Regions from separate parts of the Sphingobium sp. MI1205 genome, predicted to be linked through region 2. Evidence: riboswitches for the same ligand, from Rfam matches in the RefSeq annotation. Region 2 holds a riboswitch; the other holds the start of a gene.

Region 1 (7,679 bases), on a different replicon from region 2:
GCGCGAGCAACCTCGTCGCCGCCGCCCGTGAGGACCGCAAAAATGCGCGTGGCGCTGAGCGGAACCGCGCCTAGCGTGATCGATCCCAGCGCGGCGAAAATGGTCAGTGCGGCCAGAATAGGGATCAGCATCGGGTGACGGTGCAGGCTCATGGCTTGCGTCCCGGCTGTTGCTTGATAAGGCCCGTTTCATGCGCGGAAAAATGGTGATCGCGGCGCTCTGTGCGCTTGGCTTGACGGGAGCGGCATCCCCCGCTCCCCGGCGAATCGTGTCGCTCAACACCTGCGCCGATCAATATGTGCTGGCGCTCGCCGATCCCGAACAGATCGCGGCGCTCAGTCCCTATGGACATGATCCGGAACTGTCGGCCGCCGTGGCGCGGGCACGCAAGTTTCGCGTCCTTCGGCGTCCCGCGGAGGAAGTGCTGGCGATCCGGCCCGACCTGTTGATCGGCTTTCCCGATGGCGCTGGCGGCGTCGTAGGTGCGCCGTCGGGGCAATGGCGCAGGCTGGGCCTGCCGAGCGCGGACAGTTTCGCGACCATACGGGCGCAAATCCGCGAGGTGGCGACCGCCGTGGGTCATCCCGAGCGCGGCGAAACCCTTATCCGCGCCATGGAGCGCGACCTTGCCGCCCTGCCCCCCGTCCCGCGCGGCGGCGTGGCTGCCTATTACCAGCGGCGCGGGTACATGACCGGTACGGGCACGCTGGTCGATGAGTTGATCCGCCGCGCCGGGCTGACCAATCTTGCCGCCAGGCTGGGCAAGCCAGCGCTGGCCCAGGTGCCGCTGGAGCAGATGATCGCGGCCAGACCAGACTGGCTGATCGTGGAAAGCGGCAGCGAGAAGATCGTCGATCAAGGGACGGAGATGCTGCACCATCCCGCCCTGCGCTCGATCCCACGCATCCGCCTGCCGCAGGCGTGGACGGTGTGCGGCGGGCCTGCCTATGTGAAGGCGGCACGCAGCATCGTGGCGCAGCTTCGCGACGCCAGGCACAGGGCCAAGGCGCAGGTCAACGCTACGCCCGGACGCTGAGGGGCAAAGGCTCACGCCCGCCCCTCTCGCCAGACTTTAGAAACGAACACGCACGCCGCCATAGGCCGAACGCCCATAAGTGTTGTAACCATAGACGGTCGCGTATTCCTCATCGAACAGATTGTCGATGCGGCCATAGATTTCGAGACTGCCGGTAATGGGCAAGGATGCGCGCACGCCCAGCAGCGCATAGCCATCAAGTGACTGCGTGTTGGCGGCGTCGTTGAAGCTGTCGCCCACCATCGTCAGGGTCGCTCCGGCTGACAGGCCAAAAGTCCATATGTAGTCAGCCGAAACGCTGACAGCGTCCTTGGCGCGGCGGGGCAGCAGCTTTCCTTCGTTGATGCCGCCTTCGGAGCGATCCACCGCATCGACATAGCTGTATGCTGCGGTGACCGTAAGCGCATCGACCGGCTTCAGCGTCACGGCCGCCTCGATACCCTCGGCGCGGGTGCGGGTGAGGTTGATATATTGCCCGAACGGCGGGATGACGCCGTCGAAATAGATCTGGTCGCGCGTGTCGCGGCGGAAAGCGGTGACGGAAAACAACGCGCGCCCTCCGTCCAGGCTCTGGTCAAAGCCGATATCATAGCTCTTCGACCTTTCAGGCTGCAAAGCGGGGTTGCCGTTGAAGCCATCGTAAAGCTGATAGAGCGAGGGAGCCTTGAAACCCTCGCCGTAGCTGGCGCGGATATTGGTCGCGCCGTCATTGGGGGTGTAGTTGGCGTTCGCGCCTAAGGTGGTCGCGCCGCCAAACTGGCTATGGTCATCATGACGCACGCCGCCAGTCAGCGACAGCCCGATAAAGGGCTTGACGACGGCAAGGGCGAAGACGCTGTCGATGTTCGCCTTCGCGCCTCCCGATCCAAAGCCGTAAAAGTCGTAATCCGGGCTCTCATGCTCATAGCCGAACACCAGCTTCGCCTGATCGAAGGGCTGGTAGACGCCTTCATACTCGAAACGCAGATTGGTGCCCGAATAACCATAGTCCCCGAAGGACGAGAAATAGTCGCGGTCGTTGCGGAACCAGGTGACCGCCGCCCTCTGCGTCAGCTTGCCGTCAAGCAGGGCAAGGTTAAGGCCCGCATAGCCGATATATTGGTTCAGCTTGCTGCTGTCCGTGGACTCCATCGGCTCGGCGAAGAAAATATCGGTGTCGAGGTCGGCGTGGATATAATAGCCGCGCAGGTCGAGGCTCAGATTATCGGCCAAGCTAAACTTCAGCTTGGCGTGGGCGGCGATATTTTCATAGCCATCCTTTTCCGTGCCACCCTGCGCAGCCGAAATGCCGTCGGTGCGGAACCATACGGCCCCCGCGCTTCCCGACACGATGCCGCTACTGCCCGAAACGTCCGCCTTTGCATTCACCGTATCGGCATAGCCGTAATCCACCGAGGCGGACCCGCCAAAGCCATCGCCTGGTTCTCCGGTCATGATGTTGACGACGCCGCCGATTGCCTGGCTGCCATAAACGACCGAGTTGGAACCCCGCAGTATCTCGATCCGCCGGATATTGCCCGTCAGCAGATTGCCGAAATCATAAGCGTCGCCAATGCCGCTGGGATCGTTGATCTTGACGCCATCCAACAGCACCAGCGTCTGCGTCGTTTCAGCGCCCCGGATTGAAATGCCGGTCACTCCGCCAACAGCATCAGCGCGATTGAAGCGAATGCCGGGCGTGGTCGCGATCAGGTCCGCCACGCTGACATTCTGGCGCGTCTCGATGGTCTGCGCATCAATGACGGAAACCGCCTGACCGACTTCATCCCGCGGCTGTTCAATGCCAAGCGCGGTGACCACGATGCTGTCCGACTGTTCCGCGAGTGCGGGCGTGGCAGCCAGCAGCGCCACGAGCGATATTCCGATTTTCAACATTATATTGTCTTCCCTGAGCGTCACGCGACTTCAGGCAGGAGCATCCGCGCAAACGGTCGGCATGCGGGAAGGACAGACGCCAGTGTCCCGCCCCGCGCACCGATGCGGCTCCCGCCGCTGCGTCGCTCAGACGGAAAACACCGTGCCCGGGCCGATCCCTGGGCCCAAGGCAAGAGCGACCATGCGCCGGCAGGTCTCCTGGCTCGCGGGTCAAGGCAGCGATGCACAAGCCTTCCCGGGCTGACGCCCAGTGGCTGGTCCCTTCGCCTTCCCCTTTCGAAAGCGCAGGTCCCCCGTGCATCGCGCTCGCCGCTTACAGTTGCAGGGACAGCCGCGGAGTTGGATGGGCAAGCCATCCGCACCGCATTCCCTTTCAAGCCCAAATGGGCACCGGCGCGATCTTCTTCATGTCAACGGTTGCCCGCTCACGCGGCGCGCCATAGGGGAAAGACAGGGTTCTGCCAAGGAGTGGTTGGATGCGATTGCTGGGCGCAGTGCTTGCCGGAGGACGATCCAGCCGGTTCGGAAGCGACAAGGCGGCGGCCCTTCTGCCAGACGGGCGCACGCTGCTGGATCATGCCGTGGCGGCGATAACTCCGCACGTGGAAGCTGTCGTCGTCTGCGGGCGGGATATCGAAGGCATGACATGCCTTGCCGACCGGCCAGCGCCTGACATGGGGCCACTGGGCGGGCTGAACGCGGCGCTGCATCATGCGGCCGAACAGGGGTTTGACGCGGTGCTGACCACCGGGTGCGACATGCCGGTCTATCCGGTGGCACTGGCCGAAGCGCTGGTCGGCGATTGTGCGGCGGTGCTCAAGGGTCAGCAACTGGCGGGCTTCTGGCCTGCATCCCTCGCAGTCGGGATGGACGCACATCTGGCAGAGGACAACAACCGGTCCATATATGGTTGGCTGGACCGGATCGGCGCCCGCATTGTCGATCGGACGGATATTGTGCTGCCCAATATCAACCGGCAGGAAGATCTGAACAGGTTGGGCAATGTCTGAGCTTGTCGATGCCCCTCACCTTCCTTCCAACTAAGGCAGAGGCATCGACAAGCTCAAGGAGAAGACATGGAGGCAGGGCCTCAGACCTGAAGGGCGACGCTCGCGGCGACATCCACAGGCATGGCCGTGCCCGCCACGGCTTCACCAATCAAAAGCAGGGTCGGGTCTTCATCGCTGATGGTCGCCACCAGAAAGGCGAGCGCGGAAAGCTTGCCCCGGATGAGGCGTTCGGTGGGCAGCGAGACGTTGACCGCAACCATCACCGGCGTTTCCGGATCGCGGCCAGCAGCGATAAGCTGCCGGCTGATCTCTCCGGCGGCGGCGCGGCCCATATAGATGCCAAGCGTGCCGCCGGGGCGCGCGAGCGCTTCCCAGTCCAGCTTGAGCGGCTCGCCTGCCTTCAGATGCGCCGTCACCAGCGTCAGCCCGCGCGCGACGCCGCGCAGGGTGAGCGAGGCGCTGCCGCTCGCAGCAGCAGCACTGGCGGTGGTGATGCCCGGACAGATGCGAAAACGGACGCCGTCCGCGGCCAGATGCTCCATCTCCTCGGCGGAGCGGCCAAAGATCGATGGATCGCCGCCCTTGAGGCGCACGACACGCTTTCCAGCCTTCGCGGCGGCGAGCAGCAGATCGTTGATGCTTTCCTGCGCCTTGCTATGGCGGCCAGAACGCTTGCCGACGCTGATGCGTTCAACGCTAGCAGGGATGAGATCAAGGACGCCGGGACCGACGAGCGCGTCATAAAAGACGACATCTGCCGCGGCGATCAGCTTTTCGGCCTTGCGGGTGAGAAGGTCGGGATCGCCGGGGCCAGCGCCCACCAGCCAGACCTCACCGGGGGCAATCAGTTCATTCTGCTGCATGGAGGGCCTCCTGCGGGATTTGGGCAAGGATGTTGGCGAGTGCGGGCCGGCAGGAGCCGCAATTGGTTCCTGCGCCGATCGCCTTGCCGATGGCGGGCACATCGACCAGGCTCTGCTCGCGAATGGCGGTCATGATCTGGTTGAGGCCGATATCGAAGCAGACGCAGATCGTCGCGCCCTTGTCCGGCTGGCTGCCCGGCCCGCGCGCCGCGAGCACCGAACCGCCCACGCCGTCGGCCTCCAGTTGCCGGATCAGCCAGTCGCGCGAGGGCAGCAAGCCGGTACGCGTCACGAACAGCACGCCGCACAGCTTGCCCTCGCTGATGGTCGCGATCCGGCGGGTGCCGCGCGATGCGTCCATCGCCTCGACCCGGTCGCCGTTGGGCAGGAAAGCCTCCAGCCGCGCCGGATCGCCATTGCCCGCCACCTCGTAAAGGGCGCCACCGGGCACGCTGATCTTCGTCGCCCACAGGCAGGGCAGCTTCACCGGCTCCGATCCGCGCAGGATCAGAAAACCCTTCCATTCGGTCGCGACCTTCTCGACGCTGGCCGGGGTCGATTTGAAGCCCGGCTGGCCCGAATGAGGATCGACGAGGGGCCGGGGCAGCAGGCCGGTGCGGCCGCCGCTCGACATCTGGTCGGTCCAGTGGATCGGCGTGAAGATTTCGCCCGGGCGCTGGCCATCGCTGATCGCGACGCGGAAGATGCTGTTGCCCTGCGCGGTCTGGACGCGCGCCAGATCGCGATCGACGATGCCCAGTTCGTCGGCGTCGCGCGGATGGATTTCCACCAGCGGCTCCTCGCGGTGACGCGCCAGCTTGGGCGAGAGGCCAGTGCGGCTCATCGTGTGCCACTGGTCGCGATAGCGCCCGGTGTTGAGCGTCATTGGCCACTGCTTCAGTGGCTCCTGAATATCCATCTGCTTCGTCAGGACGAACCGCGCCTTGCCGTCGGGCGTCGAAAAATGCCCATCCGAAAACGGCCTTTCTTCACCCCAGCGAAACGGCTCCATCGCCTCGTAGGCATCGTTGCCGATGGTCGCATAGCTGCGCAAGTTAAGCACACGCTGGCCGTCATTCTGATAGGCGGTCAGGCGCGCATGCTCGCGCCAGATGTCCGCGGGCCGGTCATAGGCGAAGGCGTTGCGCCAACCCATGCGGCGGGCAACTTCGGTGACGATCCACCAGTCGGGCCTGGCCTCGCCGGGCAAGTCCAGGAAGGGACGCTGGCGGCTGATGGTCCGGTCCGAATTGGTGACGGTGCCGTCCTTCTCCCCCCAGCCAGCAGCGGGCAGGCGCACATCGGCATGAACGCTGGTGTCGGTGTCGGCCATGATGTCGGACACGGCGAGGAAGGGCACGCTCTCCAGCGCCTCGCGCACACTATTGGCATCGGGCAGCGAGACGGCGGGGTTGGTCGCCATCACCCAGAGCGCCTTGACCCGGCCTTCATTGATCGCGCGGAAGAGATCGACGGCTTTCAGGCCCGGCTTGGTCGCCATGCGCGGCGCAGCCCAGAAGCGGCCTACCCGCTCCACATTTTCGGGCGCGAAGTCCATGTGGCTGGCCAGCGTCGAGGCAAGCCCGCCGACTTCGCGGCCACCCATGGCGTTGGGCTGGCCGGTGATCGAGAATGGCGCGGCTCCCGGCTTGCCGATGCGGCCGGTGGCGAGATGGACGTTGATGATTGCGTTCACCTGATCGGTGCCGCGGATCGACTGGTTGATGCCCTGGCTGAACATGGTGACGGTGCGCGGGGTCGCGGCGAACAGCTTGAAGAACTGTTCCAGCAGCGCAGGCGCGATGTCGCAGGTCTTGGCGGTGGTCCAAAGGTCGTGATGCTCACGGATATGCTCCCAAAAACCTTCGGGTGCATTGACATGATCAGCGATGTAGGCGGGATCGGTGACGCCCTCCTGGTCGCACCAGGCAAGCAGGCCGTTCATCAGCGCGACGTCGGTGCCGGGCTTTACGGCCAGATGCAGGTCCGCGCCTTCGCAGGTTTCGGTGCGGCGCGGGTCGATGACCACCAGCTTGGTCCCACGCGCGGCGCGCGCTGCCTGGATGCGCTGATAGACTATCGGGTGGCACCAGGCGGTGTTGGAGCCGACCAGCACGATGAGATCCGCTTCGTCCAGATCGTCATAGGTGGCGGGCACAACATCCTCGCCAAAGGCGCGATTGTGGCCTGCAACGGCGCTCGACATGCAAAGGCGGCTGTTGGTGTCGATGTTCGATGTGCCAATGAAGCCCTTCATCAGCTTGTTGGCGACATAATAGTCTTCGGTCATCAGTTGGCCGGAGACATAAAAGGCAACGCTGTCGGGACCGTAGCGATCCACAGTCTCGCGGAACTTCTTCGCTACCAGATCCAGCGCCTTGTCCCAGCTGGCGCGCTTGTTGCCGATCATCGGATGCAGCAGGCGGCCTTCCAGCCCAACTGTCTCGCCCAGATGCGTGCCCTTGGAACAGAGGCGGCCAGCATTGGCCGGGTGCGCCTCATCGCCCTTGATCATAACCGACCGGGGCCCGGTCGGCGTGGCCGAAATGCCGCAACCGACGCCGCAATAGGCACAGGTGGTGCGGATGGCCTGGTCCATGCTCTTACCTCTTCTTCCCGAGGAACAAGAATTGGGTGGAGGCGCCTGCCGCAAGGGATGGCCAGCATGGCGCCCCCACCCGGGTCCCCGCCGTTGTGGCTGGGGACCGGAAGCTCACGCAGCCGCTTTCAGCGCCGTGGGGCGGGCGATCAGGATGCGACCGCCCTCCTCTTTCACGGCGATGGTCGGCGTGCAGCCTTCGTCCGCGCCCTGCGCCTCGCCCGTTTTGAGGGCGATGTTCCAGTTATGCAGCGGACAGGCGACGCTGTGGCCATGGACGATGCCCTGGCTCAGCG
Region 2 (7,679 bases):
GCGTTTGAAAATCATGACGCCCCGCGCGCCTTGTCGCGATGGTGCAAGGCGGGGGATCGCGCCGCTTTCGCGCGGATGAAGATAGCGCTGCTGATGGCGCTGCGCGGCAATGCCATCCTGTATCAGGGCGAGGAGTTGGGGATCACGCAGGTCGATATCCCCTTTGAGCGGTTGCAGGACCCGGAAGCGATCGCGAACTGGCCGCTCACATTGTCGCGCGACGGGGCACGCACGCCACTGCCCTGGGAAATGGCCGCCAGCGAAGCGGGGTTCAGCACCGCTGCGCCCTGGCTGCCGGTGGGGGATGACAATCTGGCGCTGGCGGTGGATGGACAGGAGGCCGATGCAGGGTCGCTGCTGAACTTTACCCGGAAGATGCTTGCCCTGCGAAAAGCGAACGCACCGCTGCGTTACGGCAGCATGGAGGTGCTGCTGGCGGATGAAAGCCGGTTGCTGTTCCGGCGGACCGAGGGCGCGGACAGGATAATGTGCCTGTTCAACCTGTCGGACAGCCCCGTCGCATGGCCAGAGGAGAGAGCAGCGGAAGGGACCGTCCTGTTCGCCACCAATGGCGCGTCGATCGGCACACTGCCCGCCTATGGGGCGATCTTCATTCGGGAATGACCATCGTCGCCAGCATCGCGTCCGCCCGCGCCAATACAACCAGCGGCAGGCCGGCGCTTTCGGCGCGTTCCGCCGCCAGGCGGGTCGGGGCGGAAATGGTGACGAGCAAGGGGCAGCCAGCCAGTACCGCCTTTTCCACCAGTTCGTAGGAACAGCGGGATGACAGCAGCGCAAAGCCGCCGTCCCAGTCCATCCCGTCAAGCCGCATCCCCCCGATCAGCTTGTCGAACGCATTGTGGCGGCCGACATCTTCATGGACCAGGCGGATCGAACCATCGGCACCGACCAGCGCGGCTGCATGGACCGCGCCCGTCCGGGCATTGAGCGGCTGATGACCCGAAAGGGCGGCAAGTGCGCGGAAGATCGCGGAACGATCCGCCCGCGATTGCGCGGTAACGGGCGGCAGCGGGCGGATGGCCTGTTCCAGATTTTCGACGCCGCACAGGCCGCAGGAAGAATCCGACACGCGATGGCGTATCCGGCCCAGCAGCCCTTCGACACGGTCGGGGGGCAAAGTCGCGCGGGCGACGACCCCCTGGGCGGTCGTGTGAACATCGACCGTGAATGGCGCGTCCGCCGGACTGACCAGTCGTTCGGAAAGAGCAAAGCCAAGCACCAGTTCGGCAATGTCGCCCGGCGTCGCCATCAACACCGCATAGCCGACGCCATTGAATTCAATGGCAACCGGCACTTCATCGGCCAGTTCCCGTTCCTCCACCGAAAACGCGCCGCCGGACGCGATCCGGGTGAAGGAAAAGTTTGAGGGCATGGCCACGATCTACGCGCGCTGGAGGGGTGCTGCAATATGCAGCCAAGTCACCCCTTCACGCTATTGAAATGATCCAAGCCGGAGCGGCGCGACAAAACACCCGCCGCGCCGTTCCAGGCACCAATCAATAATTCCACTGCACCTGCGTACGGATGAGATTGCCTTCCGCGCGCCCGGCGCGGCGTTCATCCGCTTCGGCGCGCTTCATGCGGGCGTAGGCCAGCGTGATTTCGAGCGCCTTCCACGGCTGCCATTCGACGCCCAGTTCGAATTCGTCGGTCTCCAGGCGCGGCGCGCTGGTGGAGCCTTTCCAACCGCCACGATAATGTTGCCAGCGGGCGTAGGGGATCAGCGAGCCGATCGATTCCGTCGGGGCGCGGTACATCATCTGGACATAGCCGCCGCTGAGCTTTTTCGATTCCACAGACAGGCTGAGCGGATCATACTGTGGTCCCTTGCCCCAGTTCCATTCGGCCTGAATGCCGAAGGGCTGCGGATAGAGCATCGCGTGGATGCCGGCGCGGTTGTCGTCAACGGGTCCACCGACTGACCCGCTGCGCAGTTCAGGCTGGAAATCGTTCATCATCGCCGATCCGCCGATTTCGAACACCTGGCCAGCGAAAGCATCGCCCAGGCCGTCGAGTTCAATGGGCCATGTGGCGAAGGCGACCTTCATCAGGCCCTTATTCTGTTCCGTCCGGTTGATGCCCTGGCCGTTGAAAACGCCAAAGCCAAATGCGCCGTAATTCCCGAACAGCTTTTGCCCGTCATCCCCCAGCCGGTCCCAGATTTTCTGGACTGAAGGCGGGGTATAAAAGGCGATGACGCCCAGATCACGTTCGCCCGGAACCGCGCTGTTGATCCCGTCGCTGCGGTCGAGCGTCAGGCGGTTGGAGGAGGACTGCATATTTTCCCAGCCATAGGGCACCTTGGATTGGCCGAGGCGCAGGCGGAAGGTCTTGGCCTTGTCAAGGAACACATCGGCATAGGCGTCACGCAGCTGGGCGAAGCCTTCGCGGCGCTCGCTGCCTGCCTGATTACTCACGGCAGTCGCGAAGTCCGATTGCAGATAGAGCGAGACGCGGTCGGAAATATCGCCCTGAACCACAAGGCGCGCGCGGCGTAGAGAGAAGCTGCCGCGATCGGATATCGAGCTGTCATGGACCGACCGGAGGCGGGACTGGCCAGCGGGCGCCGTATCATCCCCGGACAGGAATGCGTTATAGCGCATCTGCGTGTAGCCGCGCAGCGACAGCCGTTCATACCAGGCCTTCGACTTGGGCGCTGGAGCAGTGGCCGCCTCTGGCGCGGCCGCAGGCGGCTGCGCGGGGGCGGTGGCAAGCGTGGCAGGAGCCGGTGTCGCCGGAGCAGCGGGAGCCGGAGCCGCAGCAGCGGTCTCAGGAGTCGCGCCCTTGTTTGCGGCAAGCGCACTCGTGAGCGCCTGAACCTGCGCCTTGAGTTCGTCGATCTGGCGCTGCAACGCTTCGTTGCTCTGCGCCTGCGCCACTTCCGGCATCAACGCCAGCAAGCTCACCATCATCGCCGCGCCACTCGCCCTTAAACCTTGCACTTGCTAAACTCCCTCATGTCTCTGTGCAGCGGGCCGCTATTTCATTTAGATGACGGATGCGTGACCGACGTGTGACTCTTTTATTTCAATTCCTTCCCGCTTCCCTTTGTCCCCCAAGCTCTCTATGGACGGCATTGATCGCGCCGGTGCCTCGCAAGGGGCTTAAAATGGGAATGCGGTGCGGATGCTTACGGCGTCCAAATCCGCGGCTGTCCCTGCAACTGTAAGCGGTGAGCGAGACGCATATCGACCTTCCGTGACGATCGGGGGTCAGCCACTGGGCCGGACGCTAAATCCTGCGAGGCCTGGGAAGGCCATGTGTCGAGCGATGACCCGCAAGCCAGGAGACCTGCCAGCGTCTGGTCGCTCTTGCTTTGGTCCAGGGGATGGCCGGGGCACGGTTTTCCGTCTGAGCGACGCGTGCGGCGGGAGCTGCACCGGCATGCGTGCCGGGCGCCGTTTGGGTGTCCGTCCGGCGCGTGCTGTCGGCCGCGATGCGGAGGTTCCCGTCAAGGTTCGCTGACGCCGACGGGAGACTGGTCTCCGATGGACATGAGTTTTGCGGCGCTGCGTGGTCGCGCCACGTGGATGTTCGCCGCCCTGATCGCCGCCAACCTGGCGCTATGGCTGTGGGCCGCGCTGATCTTCGCCGACAGCACGATGATGCTGGGCACGGCCCTGCTCGCCTGGAGCCTGGGGATGCGCCATGCGGTCGATGCCGACCATATCGCCGCCATCGACAATGTGACGCGCAAGTTGATGCAGGAAGGGCAAAGGCCGCTGACCGTGGGCCTGTGGTTCGCGGTCGGGCATAGCGGCATCGTCCTGATCGCGGCGGTGCTGATCGCCGTGGCGGCAAGCGCGCTGAGCCGGGTGGAGGCGGTAGGCGAAGTGGGCGGCACGATCGCCACGATCATCTCCGCCACATTCCTGTTCGCGATCGCGGCGATGAACCTCATCATCCTGCGATCCGTCCTCAAGACCTTCAACCATGTTCGCAGCGGCGGTGCCTATGTCGATGAGGATATGGACATATTGCTGGGCAATCGCGGGTTTCTGGCACGCATTTTCAAACCGCTGTTCCGGCTTGTCACGCGCAGCTGGCACATGGCTCCGTTGGGTTTCCTGTTCGGACTGGGGTTCGACACCGCCACGGAAGTCGCGATCCTCGGCCTGTCGGCGGGGCAGGCTGCGAGCGGGCTTTCAATCGCGACGGTCCTTATCTTCCCCCTGCTCTTCGCGGCGGGCATGGCGTTGATCGACACGGCGGACGGGGCACTGATGATGGGCGCCTATCAATGGGCGTTCGTGAAGCCGATCCGTAAGCTCTACTACAACATCACCATCACGCTGGTGTCCGCGCTGGTCGCCATCGTCATCGGCGGGATCGAAGCGGCGGCGCTGCTGGGCGACAAACTGGGCCTGACCGGCGGCGTCTGGTCGATCGCCGCCAATCTTGGCGAACATTTCAACAGCCTGGGCTTCTTCATCATCGGCCTGTTCGCCGCCTGCTGGCTGGTGAGTTGGGCCATCTACCGCTGGAAACGCTTCGACGAGATCGAAGTGCTCCTCGCCAAACAAGGACAATCCATATGAGCAAGGTTCCCGCCACCGTCATCACCGGCTTTCTGGGCGCTGGAAAGACGACGCTGATCCGCCACCTGATAGAAAATGCAGGGGGTCGCCGCCTTGCCCTCATCATCAACGAGTTCGGCGATGTCGGCGTCGATGGCGCGCTGGTTAAGGGGTGCGGCGACGAGGCGTGCCCGGACGAGGACATCATCGAACTGGCCAATGGCTGCATCTGCTGCACCGTCGCGGACGATTTCCTGCCCACCATGCAGCGGCTGCTGGACCGGGATGTGCCGCCCGATCACATCATCATCGAAACCTCCGGGCTTGCCCTGCCAAAGCCGCTGGTCAAGGCGTTCCAATGGCCCGGCATCCGCACCCGCGCCACCGTGGACGGCGTGATCGCCCTGATCGACGCAGACGCGCTGGCGGCGGGCCGCTTCGCCCATGACGAGGACGCGCTGGCCGCCGCGCGCGCGGCCGATCCGACGCTGGACCATGACAGTCCGATCGAGGAGCTGTTCGAGGACCAGCTGGCCTGCGCGGACCTGGTGCTGCTGAACAAGACCGACCTGGTGGAACCCGGCAGGCTGGCGGAGCTGGAAACCTCTCTGGTTACCGAGATCCGCCCCGGCGTGCGCATATTGCGCACCGCGCGCGGGGAGATCGACCCGGCTGTCCTGCTGGGCCTGGACGCAGGCGTGGAGGATCAGATCGACGCCCGCCCATCGCATCATGACGATGAGGAAGATCATGACCATGAGGATTTCGACAGTTTCGTCCTGGAGCTTGGCGAACTGGGCAATCCCGCACCACTGCTGGCGGCGCTGGAACAGGCGATCGCCGCGCATGACATATTGCGGATCAAGGGCTTCGTCGCGGTTGCGGGACGCCCGGCCCGGCTGCTGATCCAGGCGGTCGGCCCGCGCATCCAGCATCATTATGACCGCCACTGGCAGGCGCAGGAACAGCGCGGTTCCCGCCTGGTGGTGATCGGTCAGGCCGGGATGGACCGCGCCGCGATCGCGGCCATGCTCAGGCAGCAACCGGTCGCCGCCTGATGCACCTGCTGACCGCCACGCCCGGCACCGTTTCCAACGGCGAGGAAGCGATCGACCTTGGCCAGAGTCCGGGCGACATCGTGCTGCTGACTGTGGCCGACAGCGACCTTGCCTGCTTTGCCAACGCCGCCGCGACATTGGGGCCGAACGCGCCCACCGTGCGTCTGGCGAACCTGTTGCAACTCAAGCATCCCTATTCGGTCGATCTCTATGTCGAAAAGGTGATCGCCCACGCCAAATTCGTCTGCGTAGTCCTGTTGGGCGGTAAGAGCTACTGGCCATATGGCATTGAGGAAATTGCCAATATTGCACGGGAAAAGAGCATCGCCTTTGCCGCCATAGCAGATGGCCGGGAGGACGATCCCGACCTGCGCTCTGCGTCCACCCTGCCACCCGACATGTGCGACCGGCTGCGCGACTATCTGCGGCAGGGCGGCATTGCCAACGCGACCGCCTTCCTCAAGACAGCCGCGCGGGTCGCGGGCTTTGACGCCGGGGCACCGGACGCGCCTGTTCCCGTCGCGGACGCCGGGCTTTACCGGCCGGGCGTCGAGCGACCGACACTGGATCAGGTGAAGGAAGGGTGGCTCGCCGGTCGGCCCACCGCCCTCTTCCTCTTCTACCGCGCGCTGCTGATCGCCGGCACGCTCGACGCGGTGGACGCGATGATTGCGGGGCTGGAGCAGGCGGGGTTGAATGTCCTGCCAGTCCATGTCCGGGCGCTGCGCGAGCCGTTCGTCCGGGACTATCTGCACAATCTGATGGACGGGACGCCGCCTGACGTCATCCTGAACGCCACCGCCTTTGCCGCCTCCGCGCCGGGCGATCCGCGTACGCTCTCCATCCTGGAGCGAGCGGACTGCCTCATTCTCCAGACCCTGTTCGCCAGCGCGGAGCAGAGCGTGTGGGGGGCGAGCGCACGCGGGCTTGGCCCGCGCGACCTTGCCATGCATGTTGCCCTTCCCGAGGTGGACGGGCGGCTGTTCACCCGAGCCGTTGCGTTCAAGGCCGCTGCCCGGTTCGATGCCCGGACCGAATGCAGCATCGTCGTGCCGCATGTGATGGCAGATCGTGTCAGCTTCGTTGCACAATTGACTGCTTCATGGGCACAATTACGCCGCACGCCTGTCCATGACCGCCGCGTCGCCCTGGTCCTGGCCAACTATCCCAACAAGAATGGCCGGATCGGCAATGGCGTTGGATTGGATACGCCGGAAAGCGCCGCCGCCATATTGGGCGCGCTGACGGACGCGGGCTATGCGACGGGCGATGCGCCGCGTGACGGCGCTGCGCTGATGCAGGTGATGACCGGTGGCGTCACCAATGCCTGCCCCGGTCGCGCGGCGGAAGTCATGCTGCCGCTTGGGCAATATGAGGCGGCGTTCATGCGATTGCCGGAGGGGGTGCGGCAGGCCGTGACCAATCGCTGGGGTGATCCGGCTTCCGATCCCTTCATGCGGGACGGGGCATTCCACCTGCCGGTCCATCGCTTTGGCAAGATCGCGGTCGCGGTCCAGCCCTCTCGCGGCTACAATATCGATCCCAAGAGCAGCTATCACGACCCCGCCCTGCCGCCGCCGCACGGCTATCTGGCCTTTCACATCTGGCTGGCGCAGGAATTTCGCGCCCATGCGGTGATCCATGCGGGAAAGCACGGCAATCTGGAATGGCTGCCGGGCAAGGCCATCGCGCTGTCTGCCGATTGCTTTCCCGAAATCTGCGCCGGTCCCATTCCGCAAATCTATCCCTTCATCGTCAACGATCCGGGCGAAGGGACGCAGGCGAAGCGGCGCATCGGGGCCTGCATCATCGATCATCTGACGCCGCCGCTGACCCGCGCCGAAACCTATGGGCCGCTCAAGGAGCTGGAGGCGCTGGTCGATGAATATTATCTGGCGGCGGGAATGGACCCGCGCCGTCTAGAAACGCTGCGCCGCGATATATTGGCGCTGGCCGCGTCACAGGGGCTGGACAAGGATGCAGGCGCGCAAGGCAGTGGAGACGATGCCTTAGCAGCGATTGACAACTATTTGTGTGAATTGAAGGAAATGCAGATCCGGGATGGCCTGCATATCTTTACGCG

Evidence for each region. A riboswitch is a leader RNA that binds a small molecule or an ion and turns the genes downstream of it on or off. The one in region 2 is predicted to bind cobalamin.
Region 1: another riboswitch for cobalamin. It lies ahead of K663_RS13560 (TonB-dependent receptor plug domain-containing protein); the one in region 2 lies ahead of K663_RS18345 (HoxN/HupN/NixA family nickel/cobalt transporter).

The regions. Positions count from the first base shown of each region.
Region 1 is NZ_CP005188.1:2,744,329-2,752,007, forward strand. Features, by position in the region: gene K663_RS13550 (FecCD family ABC transporter permease) at 1-152, opposite strand, end outside; gene K663_RS13555 (ABC transporter substrate-binding protein) at 191-1,036, shown strand; gene K663_RS13560 (TonB-dependent receptor plug domain-containing protein) at 1,073-2,911, opposite strand; cobalamin riboswitch at 3,083-3,321, opposite strand; gene mobA (molybdenum cofactor guanylyltransferase) at 3,388-3,921, shown strand; gene cobA (uroporphyrinogen-III C-methyltransferase) at 4,002-4,784, opposite strand; gene K663_RS13575 (nitrate reductase) at 4,771-7,383, opposite strand; gene nirD (nitrite reductase small subunit NirD) at 7,498-7,679, opposite strand, start outside.
Region 2 is NZ_CP005189.1:391,730-399,408, forward strand. Features, by position in the region: gene K663_RS18330 (alpha-glucosidase) at 1-624, shown strand, start outside; gene fdhD (formate dehydrogenase accessory sulfurtransferase FdhD) at 611-1,393, opposite strand; gene K663_RS18340 (porin) at 1,518-2,933, opposite strand; cobalamin riboswitch at 3,091-3,334, shown strand; gene K663_RS18345 (HoxN/HupN/NixA family nickel/cobalt transporter) at 3,510-4,559, shown strand; gene cobW (cobalamin biosynthesis protein CobW) at 4,556-5,596, shown strand; gene cobN (cobaltochelatase subunit CobN) at 5,596-7,679, shown strand, end outside.